One region of the Roseibium sp. QJM3NY_11 genome, then DNA from elsewhere that is predicted to be linked to it. Evidence: predicted binding sites of a transcription regulator. Region 1 holds the regulator's gene; the other holds the start of a gene.

The links. The regulator LexA, encoded in region 1, represses DNA repair genes until DNA is damaged. The targets are predictions, from matches to a motif close to TGTTCNNNNTGTGTTCNG.
Region 2: the regulator LexA is predicted to act here: its motif matches at 2,710-2,727, upstream of AC0VX3_RS02525 (helicase-related protein).

The regions. Positions count from the first base shown of each region.
Region 1 covers NZ_CM149660.1:3,010,617-3,026,498, reverse strand. Annotated here, with positions in the region: gene fumC (class II fumarate hydratase) at 1-577, opposite strand, end outside; gene AC0VX3_RS13995 (alpha/beta hydrolase) at 602-1,411, opposite strand; gene AC0VX3_RS13990 (acyl-CoA synthetase) at 1,578-3,158, shown strand; gene AC0VX3_RS13985 (PPC domain-containing DNA-binding protein) at 3,155-4,030, shown strand; gene lexA (transcriptional repressor LexA) at 4,178-4,888, shown strand; gene AC0VX3_RS13975 (ComEC/Rec2 family competence protein) at 4,926-7,370, opposite strand; gene gltX (glutamate--tRNA ligase) at 7,502-8,926, shown strand; gene gltA (citrate synthase) at 9,163-10,455, shown strand; gene lpxB (lipid-A-disaccharide synthase) at 10,696-11,874, opposite strand; gene AC0VX3_RS13955 (LpxI family protein) at 11,871-12,755, opposite strand; gene lpxA (acyl-ACP--UDP-N-acetylglucosamine O-acyltransferase) at 12,760-13,557, opposite strand; gene fabZ (3-hydroxyacyl-ACP dehydratase FabZ) at 13,564-14,028, opposite strand; gene lpxD (UDP-3-O-(3-hydroxymyristoyl)glucosamine N-acyltransferase) at 14,085-15,122, opposite strand; gene bamA (outer membrane protein assembly factor BamA) at 15,454-15,882, opposite strand, start outside.
Region 2 covers NZ_CM149660.1:539,567-555,448, reverse strand. Annotated here, with positions in the region: gene pyc (pyruvate carboxylase) at 1-1,992, opposite strand, end outside; gene AC0VX3_RS02525 (helicase-related protein) at 2,874-6,125, shown strand; partial or broken gene AC0VX3_RS02520 (RNA-binding S4 domain-containing protein) at 6,125-6,244, shown strand; gene AC0VX3_RS02515 (RNA-binding protein) at 6,311-6,526, shown strand; gene fdxA (ferredoxin FdxA) at 6,749-7,081, shown strand; gene AC0VX3_RS02505 (CarD family transcriptional regulator) at 7,542-8,129, shown strand; gene AC0VX3_RS02500 (RNA polymerase factor sigma-32) at 8,468-9,331, shown strand; gene AC0VX3_RS02495 (M48 family metalloprotease) at 9,625-11,187, opposite strand; gene AC0VX3_RS02490 (hypothetical protein) at 11,180-11,977, opposite strand; tRNA gene AC0VX3_RS02485 (tRNA-Arg) at 12,344-12,420, shown strand; gene AC0VX3_RS02480 (GNAT family N-acetyltransferase) at 12,592-13,128, shown strand; gene AC0VX3_RS02475 (transporter substrate-binding domain-containing protein) at 13,597-14,808, shown strand; gene AC0VX3_RS02470 (ANTAR domain-containing response regulator) at 14,805-15,407, shown strand; gene AC0VX3_RS02465 (ABC transporter permease) at 15,385-15,882, shown strand, end outside.

The sequences.
Region 1 (15,882 bases):
TCAGCGGGGTCGCATCCTGCATGTGGGTCCGGCCGATCTTTATGATATCCGCCCATTCATCCGACTTGGCCTTGAGGCTTTCATGAAGGGTTTCCACCCCCGGCAGCAGCCTGTGGGTCGTCTGAATGGCCGCGGCCATGTGCATGGCAGCGGGAAACGAGTCGTTCGACGACTGGCTCATGTTGACGTGATCGTTCGGATGGACCGGATCCTTGGTCCCCAACACGCCACCCGCCAGGGCAATGGCCCGGTTGGAGATGACTTCGTTGACGTTCATGTTGGATTGGGTCCCGCTCCCGGTCATCCACACATGCAGCGGGAAATGCGCATCCAGTTGGCCGTCCGCCACCTCTTCCGCTGCCCGCACGATCAGATCCGTCAGATCCTCCTGCAACAGGCCCAGATCGCGATTTGTCAGAGCGGCGGCTTTCTTCAGTATCCCGTAAGCATGAATGAGCTCCATCGGGATCAGATCGTTGCCGATCGAAAAATACTCCAGGGACCGCTGCGTTTGGGCACCCCAGTACTTGTCCTCGGGAACCTCGATCTCCCCGAGACTGTCACTTTCCGTACGCATGGTCGTCTCCTGTATGGTTCAGCCTCATGAAGCCAGCAATGTGCTTGTCAGCGTGCTCTCGGAATTCTTCAGCCCGTCGATGACATCAAAATGATGCCGCTCCGGGTCCTCACGATAGCTTGCGGTCGGCCAGGCATCCGCCAGCAGACGGGCCTGCCGCAGAAATTCGGGGCGTTCGGCACCGCCGACCCAGGCAATCACGGGACAGTCGGTGGCGGGTTTCTGCAAGGCCGGGCTCTCGGCCATGGCCTCCTCCTCGCTCAACCGGAACGACGCGTTCATTGCGGTGTTTCGAAGCGGGCGCAAATCATGCAGGCCACTGATCGATACCACCCGCTCGATCCGCTCAAGAACATCCGTCGGCAAGGGGCTGTCCTCACAGATCATGCGCGTCACGAGATGCCCCCCGGCCGAATGCCCCGTCAACCGGATGGGGCCGCCGACCCGTCGGGCGGCTGCCGTAATCGCAGCGGCAATTTCACGGGTGATATCGGCAATGCCAACGGCCGGGGCCAGATCGTAGGACGGCATGCAGGTGGTCCAGCCTCCGGCGAGCGCTCCACCGGAAAAATGCGACCAGAATGTCTTGTCGAAGCGCAACCAGTAGCCGCCATGGACGAAGACGACGAGGCCTTTCGAAGCCCGCTCGGGACGGAACATGTCGAATCGCTGACGGGCGCCCTCCCCGTAAACGATGTCGAGATCCTTCTCCATCCAGGACTTTCGGAATTCGGCGGCATCTTCCGCCCAGCGCTCGATATACGCTTCCGCACCGGGTATGTGCGCTGCATTCGCGTAAGCGTCGTCCCAGTCCGTGATCATCGTTTCAGTCATTCATCAACCTCGGCAAAGTCCCTCGACCCGTGGGCGCGCATCCTGCACGATTTGGAGCGAAAGCGAAATGATCCGGCTCTTGCGACACAGCTTGTCAAACCGTCCCTCGCCGACCTAACGTTTCTCCAACAACAAACGAACAAACAAACGCGGGAGATAAACGCGGATGGTGGCGCGCTGTTCCAACCGGGTGGTCAACCTGGCGCAATTCCTGTCGAAAAATGCGGCCCGCTGGCCCGACAGACCGGCCATCATACAGGATCAGCACAGCTGGAGCTGGGCGGACCTCGATACGCGTGTCAGCGCACTCGCGCATGCCCTTGCAACCGAGTTCGGCGTGTCCAAAGGGGACAGCCTGCTGGTGCAGGCCCGCAACTCGAATCAGATGACCGAGATCATGCTCGCCGCCTTCCGGCTCGGTGCGCTCTGGGTGCCCTGCAATTTCCGGCAGGCTCCCGGCGAAACCGCCTATGCCGCGGAGAAGGCCCGGGCCAAGGTCTTTCTGTGCGACGCCGACTTTGGCGCGCAGGCAGCCGCAGTCGGAACCGCCTGTCCGGACCTTGCGGGCTGCATCAGTATCGGTGCGAGCGATTTCGGCCAGGACTACGAGGATCTCGTCGCCAGTCATACGGGAAGCACGGTCGCGAACGCCGCTGTCGACTATACCACGCCCTGCTGGCTGTTTTTCACCTCGGGCTCGACCGGACGGCCCAAGGCCGTGGTGCTCAGCCACGGCCAGATCGGCTTTGTCTGCGTCAACTACATGGCCGACCTGTTGCCGGGCACCACCGAAGAGGACGCCTCCCTGGTGATCGCTCCCCTGTCCCATGGGGCCGGTCTGCACCAGATCGCGCAGCTTCCCACCGGCGCGGCCCATGTGCTGATGCCCGCAGGCGGCTTTTCCCCGGCTGTTGCCTTTGAACTGATCGAGAAACACCGGGTCAGCAATCTCTTCACCGTCCCGACCATCGTCAAGCGGCTGGTCGAGGACCCGGCGGTGGGCCGGTTCGACCATTCCAGTCTGCGCTACGTCATCTATGCCGGTGCGCCGATGTACCGCGAGGATCAGAAAAAGGCGCTTGAGAAACTCGGCAAGGTTCTGGTGCAATACTACGGTCTTGGCGAAGTGACCGGCAATATCACGGTGCTGCGCCCCCAGGACCATTGTCTGGAAGACGGCCCGCAGGCGCGTACAGGCACCTGTGGCACCGAAAGGACCGGGATCGAGATTTCCATCCAGGACGAGACCGGCACCATCCTGCCGCCACACCGGACCGGGGAGGTCTGCGTCATCGGCGCGGCTGTCTGTGCCGGTTATCTGGACGACGCCGCCGCCAATGCAGCCTCCTTCCGCAACGGCTGGTTCCGCACGGGCGATATCGGCCACATGGACGCGCAGCGGTTTCTGTATCTGACCGGCCGGGCGTCGGACATGTATATTTCCGGCGGTTCCAACGTCTACCCCAAGGAAGTGGAAGAGGTCCTGCTCGCCCATCCGGCGATTTCGGAAGTGGCCATACTCGGTATTCCAGACCCGCAATGGGGCGAAGTCGGCCTGGCGGTATGCGTGACGGCGGATGGCGCCTCTCCGGATCCCCAGCACCTCACTGCGTTCCTGCAGGACCGTGTCGCCCGATACAAACTGCCCGCCCGCTATCTCTTCATCGCGCAGATGCCGACCAGCGCCTATGGCAAGGTCACGAAGAAACTGGTGCGCGACCATCTGGACGAGAAGGGTCTGCTGTGAGACGGCCTGCCCCGGACAGCCTCGCGGACATCCGGCATCCCGGACCCGCAGCCACGGACCGCAGCCCCGGCATGACCTGCCGCGCGGACCCGGTCTCGCTTGAGCTTGACGGCGGCGCGCCCCTGATCGACGCGCTGGGCAGCTTCGCCGACCAGAAGGGGTGCGGCTCCGCGGTGCTCGACCTCGGTGGACTGGCGCTGGCGCCTTTCGATTATGTCATGCCGGACCGGGCCATCGACGACCGTCACGCCGCCTGGTACAGCGACACGAGAACCTCCGGCGGCGCCGTTCTGGACGAAGCCGTGGCCATCCTCGGCTGGAAGGACGGCCAATGGTTTGCCCATATCCACGCATGCTGGCACGAAGGCGGCACCGGCCATCTCGGCCACTTGCTGCCGCAAACGCTGGCAACGGCCGAGGCCGCGCGGATCACGGGCTACGGCATAAAGGGCGCCAAATTCGAAGCCGCGGAGGATCCGGAGACCGAATTCACCCTGTTTCGGGTCAGACCGGACGAACCGCGGGCCTCGACCAGGCCTCACAATGCCCTGATCGCCACCCTCGCGCCGTTCGCTGACCTGCATGACAGTGTGACAGCACTCGCCGCGGCTCTGGCGGAACCGGACTTTGAGGTTTTCGGCCTCGGTAGTCTCGCCGGCGCGGCGTTCCGGGAAACATCCCCGATGACCGGCCTGATATCGGAAATCCTTGTGCGGTCCGGCGCGGGAAAAACCGGCGACACGCCGCTCAGGCTTCCCATACGTGGCGTCGATCTGGAGGGAGCCCTTCACCAGGGCACCGTGCGCCCCGGAACCGCACCGACACTTGTTACCTGCGAGCTCCTGATCAGGGGCACCGCAGTGCCGGAGTGACCCCTAGGGCGGGCGAACGTGCCGCCACGACCGGCGCGCAGGTTGATCAGGAACAGTAAGAGAACATTTACCCTTGCAGAACACAATGGGAACAGGTACCATGTTCTTGATTTGTACCAGCCTATTTCGCGGCCAGGGGATACCGACATGTTGACGCGCAAGCAGTATGAACTGCTCATGTTCATTCACGAAAGACTGAAGGAAACCGGTGTTCCGCCGTCTTTCGACGAAATGAAGGACGCGCTGGATCTCAGGTCCAAATCCGGCATTCACCGCCTTATTACCGCCCTGGAGGAACGTGGCTTCATCCGGCGCCTGCCGAACAGGGCCCGGGCCATGGAAGTGGTCCGCCTGCCCGACTCGATCGCCCCGGGTCTGGGCGCGCCGCGCGCACGCGGCAGTTTCTCTCCCGAAGTGATCGAAGGCTCGCTTGGCAAACCGGAATTCACCAAACAGGTGGAAGAACCGGTGTCCGCCGGTACGGAAATCCCGGTCATGGGCCGCATTGCCGCCGGTGTTCCCATCGAGGCCATCCAGACCCACAGTCATTCGATCACCGTGCCGCAGGAATTGCTCGGCAAGGGGGAACACTATGCTCTTGAAGTGCGGGGCGATTCCATGATCGAGGCCGGCATCCTCGACGGCGACACCGTGCTGATCCGCCGGACGGACAATGCGGACAGCGGAGATATCGTCGTCGCGCTGGTGGATGACGAGGAGGCAACGCTGAAGCGGCTGCGCAAGAAGGGAGCCTCCATTGCGCTGGAGGCTGCCAACCCGGCCTATGAAACGCGTATCTTCGGCCCTGGCCGGGTCCGCGTTCAGGGACGGCTGGTCGCTCTTTTCCGCCAATATTGAGCGGCAACGCCAGATAACGCCCCGGCAATGCCGCCGGTCATTCCGTATCGGCACGCGCGGCGCGGCGCAGATATGCGCGCGTCACCGTTCCCTGCCTGTGCCATGGTCTCGGCGGATCCGGAATTGCGTAGATCACTCTGCTGATCACGGGAGCCCGGCCGTTTCGGTTTTGATCGATCGGAAGCGGTGGCGTTGGTGCCTCTGCTTTTCCATTTTCTTTGTCTTTTTCTTTTCCTTGCTGACCGGAGATGCTCGCGCGTGGTTCCTCCGCTGACAGCCAGATGGAAACAGCGCCCCTGGAGGTTCTGATTTCCGGGCCAACAACCAGTCGCGCACGGCAGTCTTCCCGCACGATCTGATCGCTCACGATAATATCCGCATACCGGCAATCGTCATCCGAAGCCTCCAGGGATTTCGGCAAGGCGATGGCAACAGACCTTTCCTTTGTCCCGGCGCGCTCACCGGCAACCGAATAAGCGTGCACAACACATCCGAGCGGGTCGCAGTGCCTTTGCTCCGAATTCATCTTGCGCGATCCAATCGCGTCCGGAGGAACCCCTTCGTACTGGAACCAGAGTTCCGTCAGGAAGGCGGACTTTCGACCGGAAAACCGCAGCAGACCGCCGTCATCACGCGCCGCGACACGACCGCCGGAGGCGGCGATCTGAATGTCCGGCGGACGCGAGCCGACGGCGATGAGGATTCCGGCCGCCAGCGGCAGCGCCGCGCACAGACGTGTGCGCCCGGGCAGCAGCAGCCCGGTGAACAGGGCGCACAGCAACAGCAGCGCCGCCGCGCCGTCCAGCCTGCCTGTTACCCCGTCGCCCGCATCGAGCCCGGCGGTGAATTCGGCAATCTTCAGGAGTACGGATACGCCGAACGACATGACGGCCAGAGGCAGTCCCGCCAGACCGAATGGCATCAGCACGAGGGCAAGCACCCCCATGGGCATGACCAGAAGCGAGAACACCGGCATTCCCAGCATGTTGCCGATCAGCCCGTAAGGGGCGACCCGTCCAAAATGATGCGCGCCGACGATCCCGGTCGCCAGACCGGCCACAAGCGCGGTGATGAACAGCCCCGCGCTCCATTTTGCCAGATGCGACATCAGCAGCTTCAGGCCTTCCGGTCGTGCGGCCCGGGCCGTTAGTTCCCGGTCGCGCCGGCGCCAGAGATCATACACCGCGACCAGGCAGATCACTGCGGCAAAGGACATCTGAAATCCGGGAAAAAACAGGCGCTCGGGCGCAATCAGCAGCAACACCAGACCCGCGATCGCGACACTGCGCAGAGTAACGCCGCGCCGGCCGACCAGGATACCCAGGAAGACAATCGCAATCATCAGGAACGACCGCTGCGTCGCCACGGCCGCACCCGAGAGCACCAGATAGACCACAGCGGCGGCCAGCGCGGCGAGAGCCGCCCACTTGTGGATCGGCCAGCGAAGGGTCAGTGCCGGGATGCTCGCCAGCAACAGCAGAACGGCGCCATAGGCGCCACCGGCAAACAGAGCCATGTGCAATCCGGAAATTGCCAGGATATGCGCCAGCCCTGCGGCGCGCAAAACCGCTTCCTGCTCCTCGGTGATGCCGGAGCGGTCTCCCACAAGCAGCGCGACGATCAGCGCGGTTTCGGGCCTGTCTGACAACAGCGAGCGTATGCGCCCGGCCAGCCCCTCGCGCAGTTGCGCGACGCGCGCCGATGCCGCCATCCGGACCGATCCGGGGTCCGTGCCGGTCACGCTTGCAGGACCGTAGCTGAAGCCGGTTGCTCCGATACCGGTGAAATAAGCGCGGAAGGAAAAGTCGTATCCGCCGGGATAGACCGGCCCCATGGGCGGAAACAGGCGCGCCCGCACGCGGATGGTTTCCCCGACCCTGCCTGCGCTTGCCGACGGCACCCGCACCCGGACCTTTTCGGGAAAATCAAGGCCGCTGGACGGGCGCTCGTTGACCGTTGCGACTGCGATCACAAGGCGCGCTCCCGAGGAACCGGCGCGGCGTTCCAGGACCTGGCCGGTCAGGGAAACATTCATCGGTTCGGATATCCGGGGGGCATCGACGGCCGCCGTCCGAAGCGAACCTGTTGTCACTCCGCAGAAAAAAGCCAGCAGCAAAAGCACACGCCACCCCGGTGCGGACCGCCGGGCTGCGACGTAAAGGGCAGCAAGTCCGGCACCTCCCAGGGCCGCTGCCAGAACGATTGGTGACGGTTCCTCCGGAAGCAGCGCATAAATGGCGATGCCGGACGCGAATGCAAAGGCGTTCCACAAGAGCCCTTGCTCGTCGCGGAAACGATCCGGACCGGCCCGCCGGGCGGCAGAGCTCCGGCCTGGCCCGTGGCGGCTGATCTCGTCGCCGGCGGAAGCGGTGGAGCCGGCAGGTTTGGCTTTCGGCCGGAGTATTACCGGTTTGCGCAAGTCGGGGGGCGCCGCCTCGACGCTGCTGTTCCAGCCATTGTCCGGAAGGCCACCGGACGCCACCGCTCCTCCTTCTGCCGGGCTCAAGAAACAGCCGACTTTCTGTTTTGCCGCGTCAAAGCCTGTGCTAAGACCGCGCCACCAAGCAGGCGCGCCCTGCACCGACATTCTGACAGAGACCTTCATAAAGCACCATGGCCCAAGATATTGTCACGCGTTTCGCCCCGTCCCCGACCGGTTTCCTGCATATCGGCGGTGCTCGTACCGCCCTGTTCAACTGGTTGTTCGCCAAACATGCCGGCGGCCGGATGCTGCTGCGTATCGAGGACACGGACCGGGCACGTTCGACGCAGGAAGCCGTCGACGCCCTGATCGACGGGCTCACCTGGCTGGGTCTTGACTGGGACGGAGACCCGATCTCGCAGTTTTCGCGGGTCGATCGGCATCGGGAAGTTGTCGAACAAATGCTTGCCGACGGGACAGCCTATCGCTGTTACTCGACCCCGGAGGAACTTGACGCCATGCGCGAGAAAGCCCGCGCGGAAGGCCGGCCGCCACGCTATGACGGCACATGGCGGGACCGGGACGCTTCCGAGGCGCCGGCAGGGGCAGCTGCCGTCATCCGCATCAAGGCCCCCCGGGAGGGAGACACCGTGGTCGATGACATGGTTCAGGGCCGCGTCGTGATCCCGAACAAGGATCTCGACGACTTCGTCCTGATGCGGTCGGACGGCACGCCCACCTACATGCATGCGGTGGTGGTCGACGATCACGACATGGGCATCACGCACATCATCCGCGGCGTCGACCATCTCACCAACGCCGCCCGCCAGACGCTGATCTTCAAGGCGCTCGGCTGGGACGTCCCGGCAATGGCGCACATTCCGCTCATCCACGGTCCGGACGGCGCCAAACTGTCCAAGCGCCACGGGGCGACCGGTGCTGAAGCCTATCGCGCGATGGGCTACCTGCCACAGGCCATGCGCAACTATCTCGCCCGGCTCGGCTGGAGCCATGGCGACGACGAAATCATGGCCCTCGACGACATGATCAGGTGGTTCGGACTGGACGCCGTCGGCCAGTCTGCGGCACGTTTCGACTTCAAGAAGCTGGAGAATCTCAACGGCCACTATATGAGAAGCACCCCGGATCCGGAACTTCTGGATCACTGGAAAGTCTATCTCGGCCATGCCGAGAATGGAGACGCCGTCCTGTCCTGGCTGGCCGCGGGCGACCATGAAAAAGTCGCCCTCGCCGCTTTGCCCGGCCTGAAGGAACGCGCCAAGACCCTGGTCGAACTGACCGAAAGTGCATCGTATCTGTGGCGCCAGCGGCCGCTGGACACGGACGAGAAGGCAAAGAAGATCCTGGATGCCGACGCCGGCTCCATTTTGAGAGACCTGCACGGCGTGTTGTCCGCAGTGAACGACTGGGCGGCCGAGCCGCTGGAGGCCGCTGTGAAAGGCTACGCCGAAGACAAGGAACTCAAGCTCGGCAAGGTGGCGCAGCCGCTGCGCGCCGCCCTCACTGGCCGCGGCACCTCTCCGGGGATCTACGACGTTCTGACGGCGCTCGGACGGGAGGAATCCCTGGCCCGCATTCAGGACCAGGCGGCCTGAACCGCCCGGGCACCGGCAGTTTTCTGGCAGAAGTCCGCGCATCCTGCGGACTGGCCGGGGCTAGAAACCGGTCTTTGACCAAAGCCTTATGCCGGCCAGCTTGCGGCAGTGCGGTAAATGGGCTACGCAAGACGCGAAAATGTCTCCAGTGGCGTCCGGTAACCGGAAACGGGACCTCTCTCCCGAGAGGTCAGACACCTGGACCGCACACCCGTTTAACGCAGAGGGGTTTCTGAATGGCCGACAACAACGCCAAGCTCAACGTCGGTGGCAATGCCCACGATTTCGACGTTCTTGACGGATCCATCGGACCGTCGGTTATGAACATCTCGTCCTTGTACAAGGACACGGGCATGTTCACCTACGACCCAGGCTTCACCTCGACCGCATCGTGCGAATCCAAGATCACCTATATCGATGGTGACGAGGGCACCCTGCTCTATCGCGGCTATCCGATCGAGCAGCTTGCGGATCATGGCGACTTTCTGGAGTCCTGCTACCTGTTGCTCTACGGCGAACTGCCGACCAAGACGCAAAAGGAAGACTTCGTCAATCGCGTGACCTATCACACGATGATCCACGAGCAGATGAACCGGTTCTTCTCCGGCTTCCGCCGCGATGCCCACCCCATGGCCATCATGGTCGGCACAGTCGGCGCGCTTTCCGCCTTCTATCACGACTCCACCGATATCGCGGACCCGCATCAGCGCATGGTGGCGTCCTTGCGCATGATCGCCAAAATGCCGACCCTCGCTGCCATGGCGTACAAGTACCACATCGGCCAGCCGTTCGTGTATCCGCGTAACGATCTGGGTTATGCGGCCAACTTCCTGCACATGTGCTTTGCCGTTCCCTGCGAGGACTACACGGCCAACCCGGTGCTGGCCCGTGCCATGGACCGTATCTTCATCCTGCATGCGGACCACGAGCAGAACGCGTCGACGTCGACGGTGCGCCTCGCCGGCTCGTCCGGAGCAAACCCGTTCGCCTGTATCGCAGCCGGCATTGCCTGCCTGTGGGGACCTGCCCACGGCGGTGCCAACGAGGCAGCGCTCAACATGCTGGCGGAAATCGGTTCTGTCGACCGGATCCCGGAATTCGTGGCCCGCGCCAAGGACAAGAACGATCCATTCCGACTGATGGGCTTCGGTCACCGCGTCTACAAAAACTACGATCCGCGCGCGCGCATCATGCAGAAGACCACGCATGAAGTTCTCGGGGAACTGGGCATCAAGGACGATCCGCTGCTGGACGTCGCGATGGAACTCGAGAAGATCGCGCTCAACGACGAATATTTCGTCGACAAGAAGCTCTACCCGAACATCGACTTCTATTCGGGCATCACCTTGCGTGCGCTCGGCTTCCCGACCACCATGTTCACCGTTCTGTTCGCTCTTGCCCGCACCGTCGGCTGGATCGCCCAGTGGAAGGAAATGGTCGAAGATCCGTCCCAGCGCATCGGACGCCCGCGCCAGCTTTATACCGGCGCCCCCAAGCGCGACTACACGCCGATCGATCAGCGCCGCTGACACGGCCCCCTTCGGCCAGCCGGTTCACGGCTCGTTAAATTCAGGCACGCCCGGACCTTCCGGGCGTGCTTTTTTTTGCCAGACAGACCCAGCCTGAAAAGCAGCGCGCCGGACAGAGCCGTGCGCCCGGCCCGCAAGAACCGTCCCCCGGAATACATCACGGGTCTCCGCCGGCCCAGGGCCGGCACGGACGCACATGTCAGAGGAGGTCGAGGTATCAGGCTGAAAAGCGAGCCTGCTTCACGTCTTCATGGCAGCCAGAACCACCTGTGCGGCGGCACCGCTCTGACTGTGTCCGTCCGGGAGCCGCATCACTTCGTCGAGACGGGAAAGCTCTGAAATCTGCCGGTCCCGTTCCGGGCCGCCAGACAGAAGCGCCACCAGATGACCGGCCAGAACGTCCGGCCGAACCTCTTCGTCGAGAAACTCCGGAATGGCGTTGGTACCGAGAATGATGTTGGGCAGCACAAAGGAGTCGACGCTGGAAAACCGGAAGATGCGGTTGAGATCCTTCATGCGCCGGAAAAACCAGTCGACCTTGTATGCGACCACCATGGGCACACCGGCAAGCGCCAGTTCCAGCGACACGGTGCCGGACGCGGCCAGCGCCGCATGCGCACTCCGGAAGGCCGCTTTCTTGGCCTCCAGACCGGTCACGATATCCGGTTCAACCGACCAGGTGGCGACGCCTTCACGAATCGAGTTCTCCAGATGAGCCACCGCCGGCAGCACAATTTTCACATCCGGCAATGCCAGCCGCACCCTGTCCACCGTCTTGCCGAAATCCGGCAGCAAGCGGTCGATTTCACTGCGCCGGCTGCCCGGAAGCACCAGAAGAACGGGAGCGCCGCTGCCCAGAGGCACCCGTTCGCCATCGGTTGGTCTCAGGTCGGCGGCATTTTCGCTGAGCGGATGACCGACATAATGCGTCCTCGGGCCACCGAGCCGCTTGTGAACGTCCGGCTCAAAAGGCAGCAGTGCCAGCAGCTCGTCGACATAAGCACTCATTTTACGGGCACGGCCCGGCCGCCAGGCCCAGACCGACGGCGAGACATAGCCGACGATCGGAATATGCGGGGCGCGCTTGCGCACGCGCCTGGCAACATTGTGGGTGAATTCGGGACTGTCGATGATGACAAGCACGTCCGGATTTGCGGCGACGACACCGTTCACGGACTGGTAGACCCGGCGGACGATCAGCGGCAGCCGCGCAAGAACCGCTGTCAGGCCCATGACGGAGACGTTGGCCATGTCGAAAAAGCTCGTCAGACCAAGCGACGTCATCCGTTCACCGCCGACGCCGCAATAACGCACGCCTTCGCCGAGCCGCCCATTCAACGCCTTCATCAACTCCGACCCAAGCTGGTCTCCCGACTCCTCGCCTGCGACGATACATATGGTCGGCTGACGGCCGGTCATGCCGAACGGAGCCCCTTGAATTCGGAGTGATCGATCCCGACCAGGAAAATCCTGCTCTCGTCGGCCTTGCGAATGGTTTCTTCGCGCTCCGCGATCAGGGCGCCCTCCGCCTCGACTGCGATACCGGCAAGTCCCGCTGCGACGGCCAGCTCGATCGTTCTGGGCCCGACAGCCGGAAGATCGACCCTGAGGTCCTGATTGGGTTTCGCGGTCTTGACCAGGGCGCCGGCACGGCCCTTCGCCCGGACCCGCCCGATGCGCCGCAGATCTGCGCAACGTTCGAGCATCGCGTCGGTGCCCTCTGCCCCTTCAAGCGCAACCACGCGCCCGCCGACGGCAACGGCGGCCTGGCCTATGTCCAGTTCACCAAGTCTTTCGGTCGCACCAAGCGCCAGTTCGATGTCGCGCCAGTCATCCGGCTTGGGCTGAACGCCGCCAAGAACACCGCAGGCGGCCAGCAGTTGAGGCGCCACATCCTTGATACCCACAACCCGATACCCCTCGTCTTCGAACAGGCGGATAACCTTGGTCAGCAGACTGTCATCGCCCCCGGTCAGGGCCCGGAAAATCGCCGGCAGGCGCTTCAGGGTCCCGAAATCGCCAAAGATGGACGTAAAGTCCGGCCGCTTCGAGACACCGCCGATGAGCAGGACTTCCCGGCAGCCGGTCTTGTCGAGAAATCCGTAAAGACGGCCGATTTCGCCCCAGCCGAGCTGAACATCGGCTCGTGCGCAGGTGACCGGATCGGCTTCACCCTTGATGGCGATAATCCTGAAATCCCGGCCCGCGCTTTCGAGCGCTCCGGCAAGTTGCCCCGGCAGGCTGCCATTGCCTGCGATCAGGGCCAGTCGCGGCTGCAGTCTTTGAACCACCGCGGACATGGGCCTAGTTTTCGCTGCGCGGTGTGCAGAAGCGCCGGTCTTCCTTTTCCAGGATAAAGTCCGTGACCGTTTTGACGAGAGGTTGAATGTTCTCGTCGGCCGCGATGGATTCAGCCCGGCTGCGCAGCGTTCCCTCTTCGGATTCGAAGAGGGCCCGATAGGCGGCCCGGAGCGCGTGTATCTGCTCGCGCGGAAGGCCCTTGCGCTTCAAGCCGATCAGATTGAGGCCGGCAAGACGTGCCCTGTCGCCGATCACGGACCCATAGGGAATGACATCGAATTCCACGCCGGTCATGCCGCCCACGATCGCGCCGGTGCCGATCCGGGACCACTGACGCACCGCGCTGAGGCCGCCGAGAATGACGAAGTCGGCCAGTTCCACATGCCCGGCCAGGGTCGCGTTGTTGGCGAGGATCGCATGATGGCCGACCCGGCAGTCATGCCCGACATGAGCACCGACCATGAACAGACAGTTGTCGCCGACACGGGTCAGCCCGCCGCCGCCTTCCGTTCCCGGGTTCATGGTGACATGTTCGCGGATCTGGTTGTTGGCGCCAATCACCAGTTCGGTGACTTCGCCGGCGAACTTCAGGTCCTGGGGCTTGTGGCCGATACTGGCGAACGGAAAAATATGCGTACCCGCACCGATGCTGGTATGGCCCGCGACGACGACATGCGCCTCCAGAACCACGCCATCGGCGAGTTTGACGTTCGGTCCGACAGTCGAATAGGGACCGACGCGAACGTTCTCGCCGATAACAGCCCCGTCTTCGACGATGGCTGTTGAATGTATGTCAGTCATGGTTCCTCACGCATCTACCAGCATGGCGCTGACTTCCGCTTCCGCAACCTTGGTTCCGTCCACCATCGCAACAGCGTCGAATTTCCAGATATTGGAGCGTTGCTTTATTTTTTTGACATGAAAATGGACCTGGTCACCCGGTTCGACGGGCTTGCGGAACTTGGCCCGGTCGATCGTCATGAAATAGACCAGCTGCGGCGGCGCGTCGTCGCCGCGCGCGTGAACGCAGAGCGCGCCCGCAGTCTGGGCCATGGCTTCGATCAACAGGACACCGGGAAACACGGGCCGCTCCGGAAAGTGGCCGGAAAAGTGAGGCTCGTTGATGGTGACATTCTTGATGCCGATACAGCTGTTGTCGTCATCCATTTCGATAATCCTGTCGATCAACAGGAATGGATAGCGATGTGGCAGCAACTTCATGACTCTCATGATGTCTGCACTGGCAAGAGTCTTGTTTTTGTCGTCTTCCATGAAATACCCCTTGGCGCAGTCCCCGCCGCAAAGCCGATGCTTGAATTAACTACCGTTTACGATCCGCCGCCACGCTCTGCAAGTTTTCTCACGGCCGCGACTTCACGAAACCACTGTTTCACCGGTTTTGCCGGTGTTCCGCCATAACGTCCACCCGCCGGCAGGTCGTCACTGACGACGCTGACCGCCGCAACCTGCGCGCCCATTCCGATGGTCACATGGCCGCGCACACCCGTCTGACCGCCGATGGCGACAAAGTCCTCGAGTGTGCAGCTTCCGGACAAACCGACCTGGGAGACCAGCACGCAATGGCGTCCGACCACGACATTGTGGCCGATCTGAACCTGATTATCGATCTTGGTACCTTCGCCGATGATCGTGTCCCGGTTGGCGCCGCGGTCGATGGAAGTGTTGGCACCGACCTCGACATCGTCCTGGATGATCACGCGGCCCACCTGTGGCACCTTGAGGTGGCCTTGCGGACCCATCGCGTACCCGAAGCCGTCCTGCCCGCAGGACACGCCTGGATGCAGAAAGACACGGTTCCCCAGCACAGAGTGCTGCACGGTGCAGTTCGAACCGACGACACAATCGCGTCCGATTCTGACACCGCGCCCGATGACCGCATTCGCACGAATGACCGTACCGGCGCCGATTTCCACGCCGGCACCGACAACCGCCCCCGGTTCCACGCTCACGTTGTCTTCAATGACGGCACCGGGATCGACAATCGCCCGCTCCGAAACACCCGCGACACCCGGGTCACGGGGCTGCATCGCCTCGGGATAGAGCCTGGCGAGCACCAATGCCCAGGAGCGGTACGCGTCCGCGCACACAAGCACGGCGACACCCTCGGGAACCTTGTCCTTGTGCCTCTTGCCGACAAGACAGGCAGCCGCCGTGGTTCCCTCAAGCTGCTTCAGATAGATCGTGTTGTCGAAGAAGACCAGCATCCCGGCACCGGCGTCCTCGAGCGGAGCCACGCCGGCAATCTCAAGCGAAGGATCGCCCCGCAGGATTTCCGCGCCCGCCCAGGAAGCAATCTCGCCCAGGGGCACCGGATCCGGTGTCTTGAAAAAATTCGGCTCGGACATGCTGTTATCCTAGGGTCAGTGTACCATTGGGTTTCGGTTGCCGTGCAGGACCGGTCCGCCGGAGCGCGCTGCCGCTCCTGCGCGGCGCGCGCCACCATAAGGGTTTTCCGGCGCCTTCGCGACCGGTGGCCGCCGCAACCTCGAGAATTCTGCCGCCCACCCCGGCATCACGATGTCCTGAAAAGAGCCGTCCTCTTTCACGACCTCGAGCCCTGAGCCGCCCGAACCGCATCCCCCGACCCGTTCCGATTGCCCGCAAACGATGGAGCCCGGCAACAAAAACGGCCGCCGATCAGACCGGCGGCCGTTCTCTATCTCGGTTGACCGCAGTCTAGAAGCGCGTACCGCCGCTCAGCCGGAAGACCTGGGTCTTGTCGGCGTCTTCCTTGACGATCGGGTAGGCGAAATCGGCGCGCAGCGGCCCGAAGGGCGAGTCCCAGCGAATGCCTGCACCGACCGAGGCGCGGACCGAAAGGTCGTTGGAGTCGATCCGGCCGCCATTGTTTTCCACGAGACTGACAAGGTCGCTGTCCGCGTCCCAGAGAGAACCGGCATCGGCGAACACGGCGCCGCTCAGGCCGAATTCCTTCGGAATGATCGGGAACGGGAACCGGCTCTCTGCCGATGCGGCGAAGTAGAACCGGCCGCCGATGGCATCTTCGGTGGTCGCATCACGCGGACCGATGCCCTGGTTTTCGAAACCACGAACAAGATTGCCGCCCAGCATGAACTGCTCGGAGACGCGCAACCGCTCGTCACC
Region 2 (15,882 bases), 2.5 Mb from region 1:
CTGGACCGCGTCCATGGAAACGCGCATGTTCTCCACCCAGTTGAGACAGTCGAACACGCGGAAGAGATCGACACCGTTCTCGGCGGCCTGGGCGACGAAAAACTTCACCACATTGTCGGGATAATTGGTGTAGCCGACGCCGTTGGAACCGCGCAGCAGCATCTGCAGCAGAATATTGGGCGCTTTCTCGCGCACCTTGTGGAGGCGTTCCCAGGGGCTCTCCGTCAGGAAACGCATGGCCACGTCGAAGGTCGCTCCACCCCAGCATTCCAGCGAGAACAGGGTCGGCAGGCCGCTTGCATAGGCATCCGCGATGCCGACGATATCGTGGCTGCGCATGCGCGTCGCGAGCAGGGACTGGTGCGCGTCGCGCATGGTCGTGTCGGTGACCAGTGCCCGCTTTTGCGTCTTCATCCAGTCGGCAAAACCGCCAGGACCGAGCCGGTCGAGCAACTGCCGCGTGCCTTCCGGGGCGGCGGTAGTGCCGAATTCCGGTGCCACCGGGGCGGCCACGTCCTTCGGCGGCCGGGCCCGGGTCTTGGTTTCCGGATGGCCGTTCACCGACACATCCGCGATATAGGTCAGCAGCTTGGTCGCCCGGTCCTTGCGCCGGGTCTGCTGGAACAGCGCCGGCGTGTCGTCGATGAAACGGGTGGTGTAGTTGTTGGCCTTGAAATCCGCGTGGCCGATGATGTTTTCCAGAAACACCAGGTTCGTGGCCACACCCCGGATCCGGAATTCGCGCAGGGCCCGGTCCATGCGCTTGCGCGCGTCTTCCGCCGTCGGCGCCCAGGCGGTCACCTTTTCCAGAAGCGGATCGTAGAACCGTGTGATGACCGCGCCCGAATAGGCGGTGCCGCCATCCAGCCGGATGCCGAAACCGGTGGCGCCGCGATAGGCGGTGATGCGGCCGTAGTCGGGAATGAAATTCTGATCCGGATCTTCCGTCGTGATCCGGCATTGCAGGGCGTTGCCGTTGAGACGGATATCCGGCTGCGCGGGGACACCGCTCTCCGGCGTGCCGATCTTTGCGCCTTCGCTGATCTTGATCTGCGCCTGGACGATGTCGATCCCGGTGACTTCCTCGGTCACGGTATGTTCGACCTGTACGCGCGGATTGACCTCGATGAAATAGACGGCGCCGGTATCGGCATCCATCAGGAATTCGACCGTGCCCGCGCCCCGATAGTTCACTGCGCGGCCGATCTGCAGGCCGTAACCGCACAGTTCCGCGCGTTTGGCCTCATCGAGATAGGGTGCAGGCGCGCGCTCGACCACTTTCTGGTGCCTGCGCTGGATCGAACAGTCGCGCTCGAACAGGTGAACCACGTTCTCGCCGTCGCCCAGGATCTGCACTTCCACATGGCGGGCGCGCTCGACCAGCTTCTCCAGATAGATTTCATCCTTGCCGAAGGCGGCCTTGGCTTCCCTCTTGGCGGCAACCACTTCCTTTTCCAGGGTCGCCTCGTCCGGGATCACGCGCATGCCCCGGCCACCACCGCCCCAGGAGGCCTTCAGCATCACCGGGAAACCGATTTTCGCGGCCTGCACCTTGATATCGGCAATGTCGTCCGGCAGCGGATCGGTTGCCGGCATCACCGGAACACCCGCCTCGATCGCCAGATTGCGCGCGGCCACCTTGTTCCCGAGCCGGCGCATGGTTTCCGATTTCGGGCCGATGAAGGTGATGCCGGCCGATTCGCACGCATCCACGAATTCCGGACTTTCGGACAACAGCCCATAGCCGGGATGGATCGCATCGGCACCGGAGAGCCTGGCGACGCGGATGATCTCGTCGATGGACAGATAGGCCTCGATCGGCCCCATTCCCTTGCCGACCTGGTAGGCCTCATCCGCCTTGAAGCGATGCAGGGCCAGCTTGTCCTGCTCGGCATAGATCGCGACGGTCTTCAGGCCAAGCTCATTGGCCGCCCGGAATACCCGGATCGCGATTTCGGACCGGTTCGCAACGAGAATTTTGGTTATCGCCAAACGTCCACACCCCCTGATGTCGCGCAAACAGCAGCGCCACTTTCGGCATGATTTCTACTTTGGTCGGACGCTCTTGAAAAGAGGCCGCCGCCATGTCCGTTTTCTGGACTGGCGAATTTTTTTGCGCCTGCGCCGGTAACGTGTGGAAATAGATAGCAAAATCGGCTTAAGCCTCGACATCATAGACACTTTCAAAAAATTTGCGGCGCAGCAATTTCGGCCCAAACCCTGCCGCCGGAACACCGCCGGCACCGGCCCGGCAATTCAGCCGGCTCACTTGCCCGCCGGCAGAGCCCGGCCGCGCTTCCAGGTTACTCGCGCCCGGTGTCCGACGCGCTCGGGTTCGGGTTCGGAGCGGGTTCGGGGCCAGATTCAGGGCTGGGCTTGTCGTTGCCGGGCGGAGCATTTTTCCGATAGATGGCATCAGCCTGCACACCACTACATCTTGTAGGAACAAATCCGGAATCTCGTGGAAACACCGATTCGTCCCGCTTCCGTTCACCCTGTGTCCGGCAGGACGGGAGCCCGCGTTCCGGTCCGCGCCGTCAGTTGGCAAGATTCTGATTGACATGGATTCGGTGCAAATCACCCTGGGGGCGCAAGCAAGATTCAACTTGTTGACCCGATTCACGATTTCGTGGCGCCGACCGCCGCCGGATCCACATGTGGTATGGAACAAACCCTGAATCGCCAGGTGTCGCCGATTCGGTTTCGGTTTGTTCCAGAGTCGTTCTCCACACTTTGTTTTCTGCGCGAATAACCTGCCTCCGGGCCAAAAGAGTGGCGACACAGGACAACCGCCTGTGTTAGACACCCGGCACCAGATATAGGTGCCAGGTCCCTGGCACCGAGCCGAAGAAAGCCGATCGTCCAGCTCTTCCATGCCTCGTCTTCAATCCATGCCGCTGCCGCCGTCAGCCCGGTCCCGCACAGTGACAGCGGTGCTTGGACCGACCAACACGGGCAAGACCCATCTTGCCATCGAGCGCATGCTTGCCCAGTCCTCCGGACTGATCGGCCTGCCGCTGCGGCTGCTCGCGCGTGAAGTCTATGGACGGGTGGCCGAGCGCGCGGGCGTTGACTCCGTCGCGCTGATCACCGGCGAAGAGAAGATCATCCCGGACAGGCCCCGCTTCTGGGTGTCCACGGTGGAAGCCATGCCGCTCGACCTCGACACCGAATTTGTCGCGATCGACGAGGTCCAGCTGGCCGGCAACCTGGATCGCGGCCATGTCTTCACCGACCGGATCCTGAACCTGCGCGGCCGCTCCGAGACCCTGCTCCTGGGGGCGGCGACCGCACGGCCGCTTCTGGAAAAGCTGCTGCCCGGGCTGAACGTGATCACACGACCGCGCATGTCCGTTCTGGAATATGCCGGGTCGAAAAAAGTGTCCCGCCTGCCGGCGCGCTCCGCCGTGGTCGCCTTCTCCGCCGATGAGGTCTATTCCATAGCCGAGCTGATCCGCCGCCAGCGCGGCGGCGCGGCGGTGGTGCTGGGATCCCTGAGCCCGCGCACCCGCAATGCCCAGGTGGAACTGTTCCAGAACGGCGATGTCGACCATCTGGTGGCCACGGACGCCATCGGCATGGGTCTGAACCTGGATCTCCAGCACATCGCCTTCGCCGGCAACCGCAAATACGACGGCTACCAGTATCGTCAATTGACGCCTTCCGAGATGGGCCAGATCGCCGGACGCGCCGGGCGGCACACAAGCGACGGCACCTTCGGCGTGACCGGACGGGTCGATCCTCTGGACGACGATCTGGTCGAACAGATCGAAAGTCATCGCTTCGAAAGCCTGAAAGTGCTGCAATGGCGCAACAGTGCGCTGGATTTTTCATCCGCAGGCGCATTGCGCCAGAGCCTCGACATCGTTCCCAGGGAGGACGGTCTCGCACGGGCGCCGACCGGTGACGACATCACCGCTCTTGAACAATTATTGCGCGATCCGGCAATATCCGGCATGGCAAAAGGCCAAAACGCGGTAGAATTGATATGGGACGTGTGTCAGGTTCCCGATTATCGCAAGATCGCCCCGGCGAACCATGCGGAGCTGCTCAACACGATTTACACCCATATGATGCAGGACAATGCCATCGCCGATGACTGGTTCTCGCGTCAATTGGCCTTCGCAGACCGCACGGATGGTGATATCGACACACTCGCCAACCGGATTGCACACATCCGGACCTGGACATATGTCGCCAATCGCCCCGACTGGCTGGCCGATCCGGCCCACTGGCAGGGTGTGACCCGCGGCATTGAAGATCGACTATCCGACGCCCTTCACGAGCGGCTGACACAGCGCTTCGTGGATCGGCGGACAAGTGTATTGATGCGACGTTTGAGAGAGAACGCAATGCTGGAAGCGGAAATTACATCGAGCGGCGATGTGCTCGTAGAAGGACAGCACATCGGGAATCTGCTTGGCTTCCGGTTTGCCCCCGACGCGGCAGCGGAAGGACCCGACGGCAAGACGGTTCGGGCCGCGGCGCAGAAAGCCCTGACGACCGAGATCGAATCCCGGGCCGAAAAACTGGGCAAGTCCGAGAACACCGATTTTGTCCTGACCGCCGACGGCACCGTGCGCTGGCGCGGCGAACCGGTGGCCAAGATGGTGGCCGGCGAGGACGTTCTGACACCGACCGTGCTGCTGCTGGCCGACGAGCATCTGAACGGGCCTGCCCGTGACAACGTCCAGGGTCGTCTCGATCTCTGGGCAAGGTCACAGATCGAAACGCTGCTGAAGCCGCTGACGGACCTGAAAACGTCAGAGGGCCTGGAAGGCCTGGCGCGCGGCATCGCGTTCCGCCTCGTCGAAGGCCTGGGCATTCTCGAGCGCCAGGAAGCTGCCGACGAAATCCGTCAGCTCGACCAGGACATGCGCGCCTCCTTGCGCAAGCACGGCATTCGGTTCGGCGCCTATACCGTGTTCATTCCCGCGTTGCTGAAGCCGGCTCCAAGCCAGCTTCTGGCGCAGCTCTGGGCCCTGAAGCACGGCGCGCTCGACATGAACGGCATGACCGAGCTGCCGCAATTGTCCGCATCCGGCCGAACCTCCATTCCGGTCGACGAGACCATCGACAAGGCGCTCTACAAGGTGGTCGGCTTTCGTGTCTGCGGCCCACGCGCCGTGCGCGTCGACATACTTGAGCGCCTGGCTGACCTGATCCGGCCGCTCATCGCCTGGAAACCGCTGGACCCGGAAGTCAGTCCGCCGGAAGGCGCCACGGCGCAGGGCGGCGCCTTTACGGTCACCGTGGCGATGACCAGCCTTCTGGGCTGTGCCGGCGAGGATTTTTCCGCCGTTCTGAAATCGCTCGGCTACCGCAGTGAGACCAGGGAAGTTCAGCGCCCGGCGCTGCCAGGACCGGCAGGCGAACAAGCCGTCACGAGCGAAACGAACGCCGCGAACGAGACCCCTGCGGATGCAACCGCCGCGACCGATGCCGGCACTCCGGCAGACGTCTCCGCAACTGAGGCAACGGACCCCGTGGCCGGGTCCGGAGCGGAAACGGAAGCCGGACCAGACGCCGCGCCGCAGGAGCAGTCCCCGGAAGCAACCGGTGCCGAAGCGACGGCGCCGGCCGCGGACGAGGCTGCAACTGCGGCAGAGCCCACCGGCACCTCGGAAGAGCCCGCTCCGAACGAGGCTCCGGCGGAAACTGCCGCAACCGAACCGACAGCCGCAGTACCTGCACAGGACGACACGCCGGCTGCTGCCGACGATGCGGCACCGGACACCGATCCCGCCACCGAACCGGAAACCGGACTGGAAACGGTCACCATCGAGGTCTGGCGGCCCGGCCGTCCGGACCGGCGGCCGCGTGGCCGCAACGATCAGCGCCGGGGCGACAACCGCCGGGGTGCGCCCCAGAAGTCCGGCCAGGGCGAGAGCAACCAGGGCGACCGGCCCCAGGGAGAGAAACGTCACGGCAAGGGCGGCAAGGGCGGTCCGGGCCGCAATCGCGGAGCCCAGGACGGCACCAGAGGCGGCAAAGGCGGCGGCAAGGGCTCTGACGGCGGCAACCGCCGCGACAAGCCGCAAAGAGACAAGCCCATAGACCCGAATTCGCCCTTCGCGGCGCTGATGGCGCTCAAGGCGAACATGGAAAGCAAGGACAAGAAGTAATTCCGCAGCCGGAGGCACATTCCGAGGGCGCCAGCCTGCGTGTCGACAAGTGGCTCTGGTACGCCAGGGTCACCAAGTCCCGGTCGCTTGCCCAGAAGCTGGCGGCTTCCGGTCATGTCCGTCTGAACAAGGACAAGATTTCCTCCCCCAGCAAGACCTTGCGCACGGGCGACGTGCTGACAATCGTGCTTGAACGACGTGTTCTGGTTCTCAAGGTCGTGGCGCTCGGCTCCAAGCGCGGTCCTTACGAGGAGGCGCGCCGGCTCTATGAGGACCTGTCGCCCCCGCCCCCGCCAAAACAGGCAGCGCCACCGCCGCCTCCGGGCCTCAGGGATGCGGGCGCTGGCAGGCCGACGAAGCGCGACAGGCGCAAACTCGACGCCTTTCGCAGCGACGATTGAGGCAGAATCCGGCTTCGGCGGGAAAAACGGAAAAACTTTCTCTTTTCGCCCCTGACTGCGTCATCCGGAGCGCTTGCACGCAGTTGACAAAAGCGATACCCAACATCAACACGAGACACTGATCGTGCCTTCTCGCAGAAACGCGGCACGAACCTGACCGCCGGTCGCGTTTTTTCTGGCAACCGCCATGAAGAACGGTCCCGGTGCCGAATGAGGATAGAGATGACCTACGTCGTCACAGACAATTGCATCAAGTGCAAATACACCGACTGTGTTGAAGTCTGCCCCGTGGACTGTTTCTACGAGGGCGAGAACATGCTCGTGATCAATCCCGACGAGTGCATCGACTGCGGCGTATGTGAACCGGAATGTCCCGCCGAAGCCATCTTGCCCGACACCGAGCCGGGTCTGGAGAAATGGATCGGGCTCAACGCCGAATATTCCGAAAAGTGGCCGAACATCACCGAAAAGAAGGATGCTCTGCCCGAGGCCGAGGAATTTGACGGCAAAGAGAACAAGCTGGAACAATATTTTTCACCGAAAGCGCCTGCCTGATTCGTTCCCGCCTGTGCACATCGGAACGTCCGCAAGCAATTCCGAATCTGGCGGGACGATGATTCTCTCTGGAATTTCAGACACCTGACACAGGTAAAAGGTCAGGTCTGCTGTTGCGTTTGCGCATCTGAAAAGCACAACACTTTAATTTTCCACAAAAGTATGTTATATCTTTAGGACAGTCGCCAACCACGAGAACAACCCCTTAAGTCGGAGTCTTTAATTTCTGTCCCGGGCCTCAACCACCGGACGGACAAAGGCACCGGCAGCTCATGATGACTAATCAAGGTTCTAGTGTGGAATTCAACGACTGACCAGCCCTGACACGCCGCATATCAACAGGCGTTCCACTTCGGATCGCTCGGCGGGCTTCGTGTCACATAAAAATAGAGGGCCGCATCGCAGCGGTTCAGCACAGGTCCGACACGGACTGATCAACTGCGCAGGAGAGAATACCAGAATGGCAACAAACACCAAAAAGACCGCGCAGCGCCAGGGATTCAAAACCGGCGAGTTTATCGTTTATCCGGCACACGGCGTCGGCCAGATTACCGCCATTGAAGAACAGAACGTTGCAGGTCACACTTTGGAGTTGCTCGTTATCGTTTTCGAACAGGACAAGATGACCCTTCGTGTTCCCGTCGCCAAGATCGCGACAGTGGGCATGCGCAAGCTCGGTGACCCGGCTGCGGTCAAGAAGGCTCTGGAAACCGTTCGTGGCCGTCCGCGCGTCAAGCGGACCATGTGGAGCCGCCGCGCGCAGGAATATGAAGCCAAGATCAACTCCGGCGATCTGAACTCGATTTCCGAGGTGGTCCGTGACCTGTTCCGGTCCGAGAGCCAGCCCGAGCAGTCCTATTCCGAACGCCAGCTCTATGAAGCTGCGCTTGATCGCATGGCGCGCGAGATCGCGGCCGTGAACAAGTGTTCGGAAACCGAAGCGGTCAAGCAGATCGAACAGAATCTGGCGAAATCTCCGAGCCGTCTGAAAGCCGCTGCCGAAGCCGCAGCCGGTGATGATGACGATGACAAGGAAGAAGCCGCCTGAGTTCAGCGCGGATCAATTCCTGAATGAAGTTCAAGGGCCCGGATCGTTCCGGGCCCTTTTGCGTTGACCGGACAGCGCCCCGACCCGTTCACGGGAAAGTGCACAAATTCTGCCCCAGCGGCATCCTCAAGTGATCTAACCTGCCAGGAGGCACGTAATTTAAGCCGAAGTTGATTAGGCCCCATTTGACGGACCCTATCTTTTCGCCGGTCAGGCGCGCGATGCAGGGCATCGACCATTGAACCGCTCCTTGCCGAAGAAACCGATACCGCGGTCAGATGGCACGTCGTCAAGTTCGGTGGGTGTTAATCCGCCGACAACACATCGGAGCGTCGATCATGTCCATGAGCGAAAAACGTCAGCTGGTGCAGACCGCGATGAAAGCCCCCTACCTCACCCGTGAGCAGGAAATGGACCTGGCGCTTCGATGGCGGCACGCGCGGGACGAGAAGGCTCTGGAACAACTCTCGCTGTCGCACATGCGTCTGGTGATCGCGGTTGCCTCCAGGTTCCGGAACTTCGGCCTCAACCTCGGGGACCTGATCCAGGAAGGCCATGTCGGCCTTCTGGAAGCGGCGGCGCGCTTCGAGCCGGAACGCGAAGTCAGGTTCTCGACCTATGCCACCTGGTGGATCCGGGCCTCGATACAGGACTATATCCTGCGCAACTGGTCGATCGTGCGCGGCGGCACCTCGTCATCCCAGAAGGCGCTGTTCTTCAATCTGCGCCGCCTGCGCGCCAAGCTTTCCGGCAACCAGACACCCCTCACCGACAGCGAACTGCATCAGAAGATCGCCGACGCGATTGGTGTCAAACAGTCGGACGTCGCGCTCATGAACGCGCGCCTGTCCGGTCCGGACACGTCCCTGAATGCACCGATCACCGACAGCGAAGGTTCTTCCGCCGACCGCCAGGACTTCCTGGTATCCGACGCCCCGCTGCCCGACGAGATCGTCACGGGCAACATCGATTCCGAGCGCCGCAGCCGGTGGCTCAGTTCGGCGCTCAAGGTCCTGAGCGAGCGTGAACTGAAGATCGTGCGCGAACGGCGCCTCTCGGAAGATGGCGCCACGCTGGAGTCCCTCGGTACGAAACTCGGCATTTCCAAGGAACGCGTGCGCCAGATCGAAAGCCGTGCCATGGAAAAGCTGAAATCGGCCCTCCTTGCATCCCAGCCCGACCAGACCGCCTACAGCGTCTGAGACAGGGCCGGCAGAAAGCCTGACCCGGGCCGCTATCCGGAAGAACCGCCTCACCCCGGCTCCTTCCCCGGCCTGATCGGGGATCCAGCCGGTGTCAACGCGGCACGACGGAAAGCTCCTTGCCCGTTCGCGCGTCCCGATCCGCCACCGGGCAAGCGGCAAGCAGGAATGTATCCCCGATCAAGTCGGGGAAGGCTGCTGCGGGTGTGGGCACGTCGTCATTTTCGAAACTGATGTAAAGGCAATACCGGGGACAGCGCGGGGGCAGCGGCCCGCTGGCATCTGCGTGGAAATCAATCCACCACGAGCTTGATGGCTGTGCCGGCCGGGATGGGTTTGTCGGGGCTGAGATCGTTCAGGATCGAGAAGAACTCGAGCCGCCGCGACGGTTCGACCCCGCTCATGCCGATCGCGAGCTTGCGCGCCGTGTCGCTTGGCTTGGACTGGACCACCTTGACCCGCAGGGATCTGAGGCGCGCGCGCTCCGTTGGCGACAACTGCTTGAAACTGTCCACGGTTGCGCGGAAGTCCTGATCGAAGCGGTCGTTCGGCGACCGGCTTGCGAAAATGAACCGGTAGCCGGTGCGGCCGATGCGCACGACCGCGATCCGGAACGACCAGCCCTGGGTGATGGCCGCTCCGGTTACCGCCGCCAGGCCGTTGACGGTGGTCTCGCGCACGCTTTCGGGCAGCAATCCGTTGATCCAGCCGGAATTCATGTAGTCGCGCAGGCTGGAATAGCCGCTGACATCCGCGCCGTCGAACCGGATCGCCGTGCCGTCGCCATTGCTGGCAAGCACCGCTTCCGGCGTGTTCTCCAGGATGTATCCTGCCGGAACCGTATAGCCGATGCCCAGCGCCTTGTGCAGGAAGGACCGCCCGCGCACGAAGCCTTCCAGCGGATCGTCGCCGAACAGCATGCCGTCGATCTGACCGAGATAGCGTTCCCGGTCGCGCTCACCGATACCGGGTGCTCCGATCTGACGGGCGGACCGCACCGCGATCTGCAGCCGCTCGGGCGTCGAAGGATGCGAGGACAGGAAGTCCGGCGCGGAGGAGCCCGACTTGTCCGCCGACTGATAGCTGGCGAAGGCCGCCATGGATCGCAGGAACCGGGCGGCCGCATAGGGATCGAACCCGGCCTTGGCGAGTGTCTTGACGCCGATGGCGTCCGCCTCCAGCTCCTGCACCTGGCTGAAACGGGCGAAGGACAGCTGCGAGGAGATGATCGCCTTGCGGGCTTCCTCGGAATCCTGCACGACATCGGTCAGGATCCGGTTGGCCAGTTGCTTGGCCTCGGCCCGCTGCTGGCGCTTGATGGCGTGGCTGGCGGTCACATGGGCCATTTCATGGGACAGCACCGCGGCCACTTCAGACGTGTCGTTGGCCAGGGCCAGCAGGCCGCGCGTGACATAGAGATAGCCCCCAGGCAGGGCAAAGGCGTTGATCGCCGGCGAGTTCAGGATGGTGATCTTGTAGGTCTGGGACGGATCGTCCGACGCGGCAACCAGCCGGCCGACGACACTGGCGACCGCCCGTTCCGCACCGCTGTCCTTGTAGACACCGCCATAGGTGGCCACGACCCTCGGGTGCTCCCGCTCGCCGATATCGGCGGCAAGGTTCGGCCTGAGGGTGCCGGGCGTCACGGTTCCCACACCTGGCCCGTCACCAAGCAACTGGCAGGAGGCGGTCAGAAGCGCGGCGCTGCCGGCGGCAAGCGCTCTCAGCCGGCGGCGCAGGCCGGCACGGCGCACCGAGCGTGCATCAGCCGAAGCCGGAGCCTGAGCCGGAACCGAAGCCGAAAGACCGCCGAAATCCGGAATTGCCCTGGCCGTCATGCCCTGCCTGTCAGTCATCCAGTACCACCAGTTGCTCCGGATGCCGGAGCGCGATATGCGGCCCGTCCCGATCCTCGACCGTGCCGCGCAATTCCACGAAACGGCCGGCCAGATCGTCCAGCGACCGGCCGGAACGGCCGAGAACCGTGTCGAATTCCTCCTCGCCGGAGGTTTTCAAGGTGCCGGTCAGATCCGTTTTCCAATATCTGCCAAAGTTCAGATAGCGGGTGCTGTCGGTTTTTCCAAGGGAAACTATGCGCCCGCGAACAATGACATAGCGCCCGGCCGCGGTCTGAAAAGACTTTGGCCGCACCGCTGAAAACGCCAGTCCCGCGCCTTTGTTCCGCCAGACACCCACACCGGCCCGCCGCGCCCGGCCTTCCGCCCGGCGCAATGCGTCCGCGCAGGCGGCTTGAGCGCGCGCCGGCGCGAACACCGCCAGCCCCTGTTCAAAACGCTCCGCCTGCCACAGCCGGTCCTTGCCGTCCCGGTCAACGACAATCCAGGCCGGCACCCGGTTCCAGCGGTCCGGCGGCCCGAGCGGCACGGCCCTGCCTGCAAAACCGGCCCGATCCGATGTCTCCGCCTCCCGGACCCGCGGCGGCCCCAGGTCCACCTCATCCCGCAGATCCGTTGCCACGTAACGCGTGCCGTCGGCGGACCTGAAAAGATTGTCGTCCGGCCCATGGATGACCTCGACGGCGCTCTCCGCCTCGCCGACACAGGCCGGCAAGGCCGAAGGCACCGGAGCGGATCTTCCGCCCGCGCTCTCTTGTGCCGTGGCGGAGGCGCCAAGAAGAACGATCATCGCGAGCCCCGGCAGGACCGGACCTGACCCGCGCGAGCGCCGACCGGCCCGAACCGTCCCACCGAATTTCACCAGCCTCCGCGGCACGGGTCATCCTCTCAGCCGTTGTCCAGAGTGCCCCTTTCGCAAGGCACGCAGGGCCAATACGGCTCCGGCCAGGCTGTGAAAGCGGTCACGACAGGCCTTGTGCTACTCAGCGAATACGGCAAGTCCAAGACACGGCAGCCGATTCCGGGCCTGCCGCCCTGCGCCGGCAATCGCGCAGGGCCTGCGCCCCCGCCAGGTTTTCCGACGCGGCCCGTGTTCCGCCCCCCGCGCAAACGGGAGTCGCCATCCCCGGCAAATCATGCTAATCGACCGCAATAAGGCCCCGTAGCTCAGCAGGATAGAGCATCAGATTCCTAATCTGAGGGTCACTGGTTCGAATCCAGTCGGGGTCACCATTTTTTTATAACTTCTCATCATGTCCGGGTCGTCAAAAGCGGGCGATTGGACCGGGAAATGACATTGATGTCTGCGGATCGGGTTTACGGCTTGTCGGGCCCCTTCGCGGCGAATTGCCGTCTCTGGAAGACGTCTTGGCAGTTGGTTGCGTCGCTGCGGCGACCTGATCTATGAACAGTACAATGTTCGCTAAATCGATGGAAACCGACAGACTGTGCCTGCGTCCCGTTATCTGGCGGGATTTTTGGTTCTACTGCAGGCTGATGAGCCATCCGGATGTAAGGAGACACCTGGGAGGGCCCGTGACCTGGCGGCGGTGGTATTCGCGCTTCAGACAGCACCTGACCCGACAGGAAGGCTCCGGGGCGTGGGTAGTTACCCTCACCGGGAGCGGCGGAGCGCTCGGGCTTGTCGAACTCACGCCGCACAAGGACGGGAAAGACTGGGAAGTTTCATATCAGTTTCGGCCCTCGTCCTGGGGCCAGGGCATAGCACGTGAAGCTGTCAGCGCCGCGATAAAGCATGGACTTGAGGATGTCGGGTTGGCGCGGATAGTGGCCGAAACGCAAAGCGCCAACACAGCGTCATGCCGTCTCCTGGGGCGTCTGGGACTGGTTGAAAGCCATCGCGTCCACCGGTTCGGTGCGGAGCAGATCATCTTCACCACCCAGCCAAATGTTCGCAAAAAGCCTTTACCCGGAACTTGAACCGGCCCCAGAACCGGCACCTGCTTCAAATTTGGGCGCGCGTATGAACCCTGAGCAGGTTCAATCCTGAATTGACCCTGGCGCAAGGATTCGCGTGGCAGGAACCAGGCTGGCCCCGGTCCCATCGCCCGAAGGCCCTCGCCTTGTTTGACCGGTCATTTCAAAACCTTCATGCCGATACGCTGCCCCCCGGACGACCGGCACCGCAGCACCTGCAGGCCCGGTTCGGCGTTCCAGGCACGTCACCCGGATATGCCGCGAAATTAAGCTCGCTTATTTTTTCACCGGCATTGCGATTGACAAGCGCAAATGCTTCGGCAATCCTGAAAGTCATATAGCGGCATCTGGTCAGCCGCGCGGCAATCCAGCCCCGATCTTGCGCAAGTTTCGACATTGCGGGTCGGGGTTTTTTTGTGCCTTGACCGAGGTTTCGACCTGAAGGAGCGGCCCGCAAGGGGCCGGAAAGACATGAGCGTTCGCAACATTCCGGTTGGCGTGCTTTTTTCGCAATCCGGGTCGTATTCGGAGATCGGGCGGGAAGCCTATTGGGGCGCCCGTCTGGCCATCGACGAGGTCAACGCCTCGGGCCGGTTCGGCTTTACCCTGGAGCGGGTGGAAAGCGATCCGGCGGGTCTGGCGGAAAACTATGCCTGCGAGGCGGATCGCATGATGCGGCAGGAAGGCTGCCAGCACATCGTCGGCACGCAGACCTCGTCCAGCCGCAAGGAAGTCCTGCCGGTGCTGGAGCGCGGCCGCGGCCTGCTCTGGTATGCAACGCCCTATGAGGGGTTCGAAAGCCACGACCGGGTCGTCTATACCGGCGCCTGCCCCAACCAGGGGGTCGTGCCGCTGTTCCGGCATGTGGTGCCGAAGTTCGGCGGCAACGCCTTTCTGCTCGGCTCGAACTACATCTGGGGATGGGAAACCAACCGCATCGCCCGTGAACTGCTTGCCGACTGCGGCGGACATGTTCTGGGCGAACGCTACATCGCCATCGGCGATGAGAATATCGCACATCTGATATCCGAGATCCGGGAAAAGAAACCCGATTTCATCCTGAACAACCTGATCGGCGTCAGCAGCTATGCTTTCCTGCGCGCCATGAAGGACCTGGCCCGGGAAGACGCGGCGTTCGGCCCCGGGCGCTGCCCGATCCTGAGCTGCAACCTGACCGAAGCCGAGTTGCCGGTTCTCGGCGCGGCCGCCGAGGGCCTGATCTCGACCTCCACCTATTTCGAAACGCTCGAAACAGCGGAGAACCGGGCGTTCCTGATGCAGATGCGCGGATTGCGGGACCCGGACCGGGCCATCTCGTCGATGTTCGTCGGACCGTATGAGGCCGTATGGCTGCTCGCGCGGGCGATCGAGGCCTGCGGTTCCGCGGACCCCTCCGAGGTGCTTGAACAGATCTGCAGCCGGCCGCACCAGACCCCCATCCGGCAGATCAGGATCGACCGAAGCACCCACCATGCCCATTTGCAGCCGCTGATCGCACGTGTCGAGACTTCCCCTGACGCGACAACGCCCCGGTTCCGGATAACCGAGACCCTGCCGGGACCTCTGGCGCCGGATCCCTATCTTGTCGACTACGCTCCGCTGGGCACGGACACCCGTCCGAACGCGGGAAGAGAGGACAGCAATGACCGCCTGCCTCCCCTCCTGAGGCTGGTGTCGTCATGAGCACCCTGTTCCGCACCCCCAGTTTCCGTGGCTGGTCCGCGATCATCCTGCACAAACCCCATGCCGACCGGGATGCGGCCGCGCGCCAGCTCGAGCGTCTTGGTGTTGGCGTCGCCACCGCCTGGCCGGATCTGCCCGCAAACGCGGAAACGGCGGATCTCATCGTTTTCGACGCGGATGTCTGCCATGACGCCCAGTTTCCCTGGCCTGTCGAGGCCCAGCCCATGCCGATGATCGCCCTGATGGGCACCGAGGCGCCGGGCCGGGTCGAATGGGCCATCCGCCGGGGGGCCATCGCCCATCTCAACAAGCCGATCCGGCCCACCGGCGTCTATGGCGCGCTGGTGGTCGCCACGCAGACCTTCGCCATGCGCCGGTTGTCCAGCGAGCGCATCGCAAAACTTGAAGAGCGCCTGTCCCTGCGGCCCCAGGTCGCCGAGGCGATCCTTCTCTTGATGCAGCATCAGGACGGCGACGCGGACGGCGCCTATCGCGTCCTGCAGGACATGGCCATGACGAGCCGCCAGACCATCGAGGACGTTGCCCTCGATCTGCTGGCCCGCGCCGGAGGGACCGATGTCGGCAAACGCAAGGCCTGAACCGGTGCCGGTTGCGGCTCTGACCGCCCCCGACGGCGTCCTGTCGCGCCTGATGCGCCGCAAGCTGGCGGTGCTGGCGCTCGTCCTGATCGCGATCATTGTCGGCGCGGCGCTGTTCGCACCGGTGCTGGCGCCATTCGATCCCGCTGAACAGTTTTTCGACGGGCTGACCCTTGAAGGCGCGCCCCTGCCGCCCGGTCCGGTCTTCTGGCTCGGCACGGATCTTCTGGGACGGGACCTGTTGTCCCGGCTGATCTACGGCGCCCAGACCTCGCTGATCATCGGCGTGGTCGCCAACGGCATCGCGGCCTCCTTCGGCGCGCTGGTCGGCATTCTGGCCGGATATTTCCGCGGCTGGGTTGAAACCGTGCTGATGCGGTTCACCGATCTGATGATGGCGTTCCCGGCGCTGCTGCTGGCCATCACGCTGGCGGCACTGTTCCGTCCGTCCCTGTGGATCGTCGCCATGGTCATT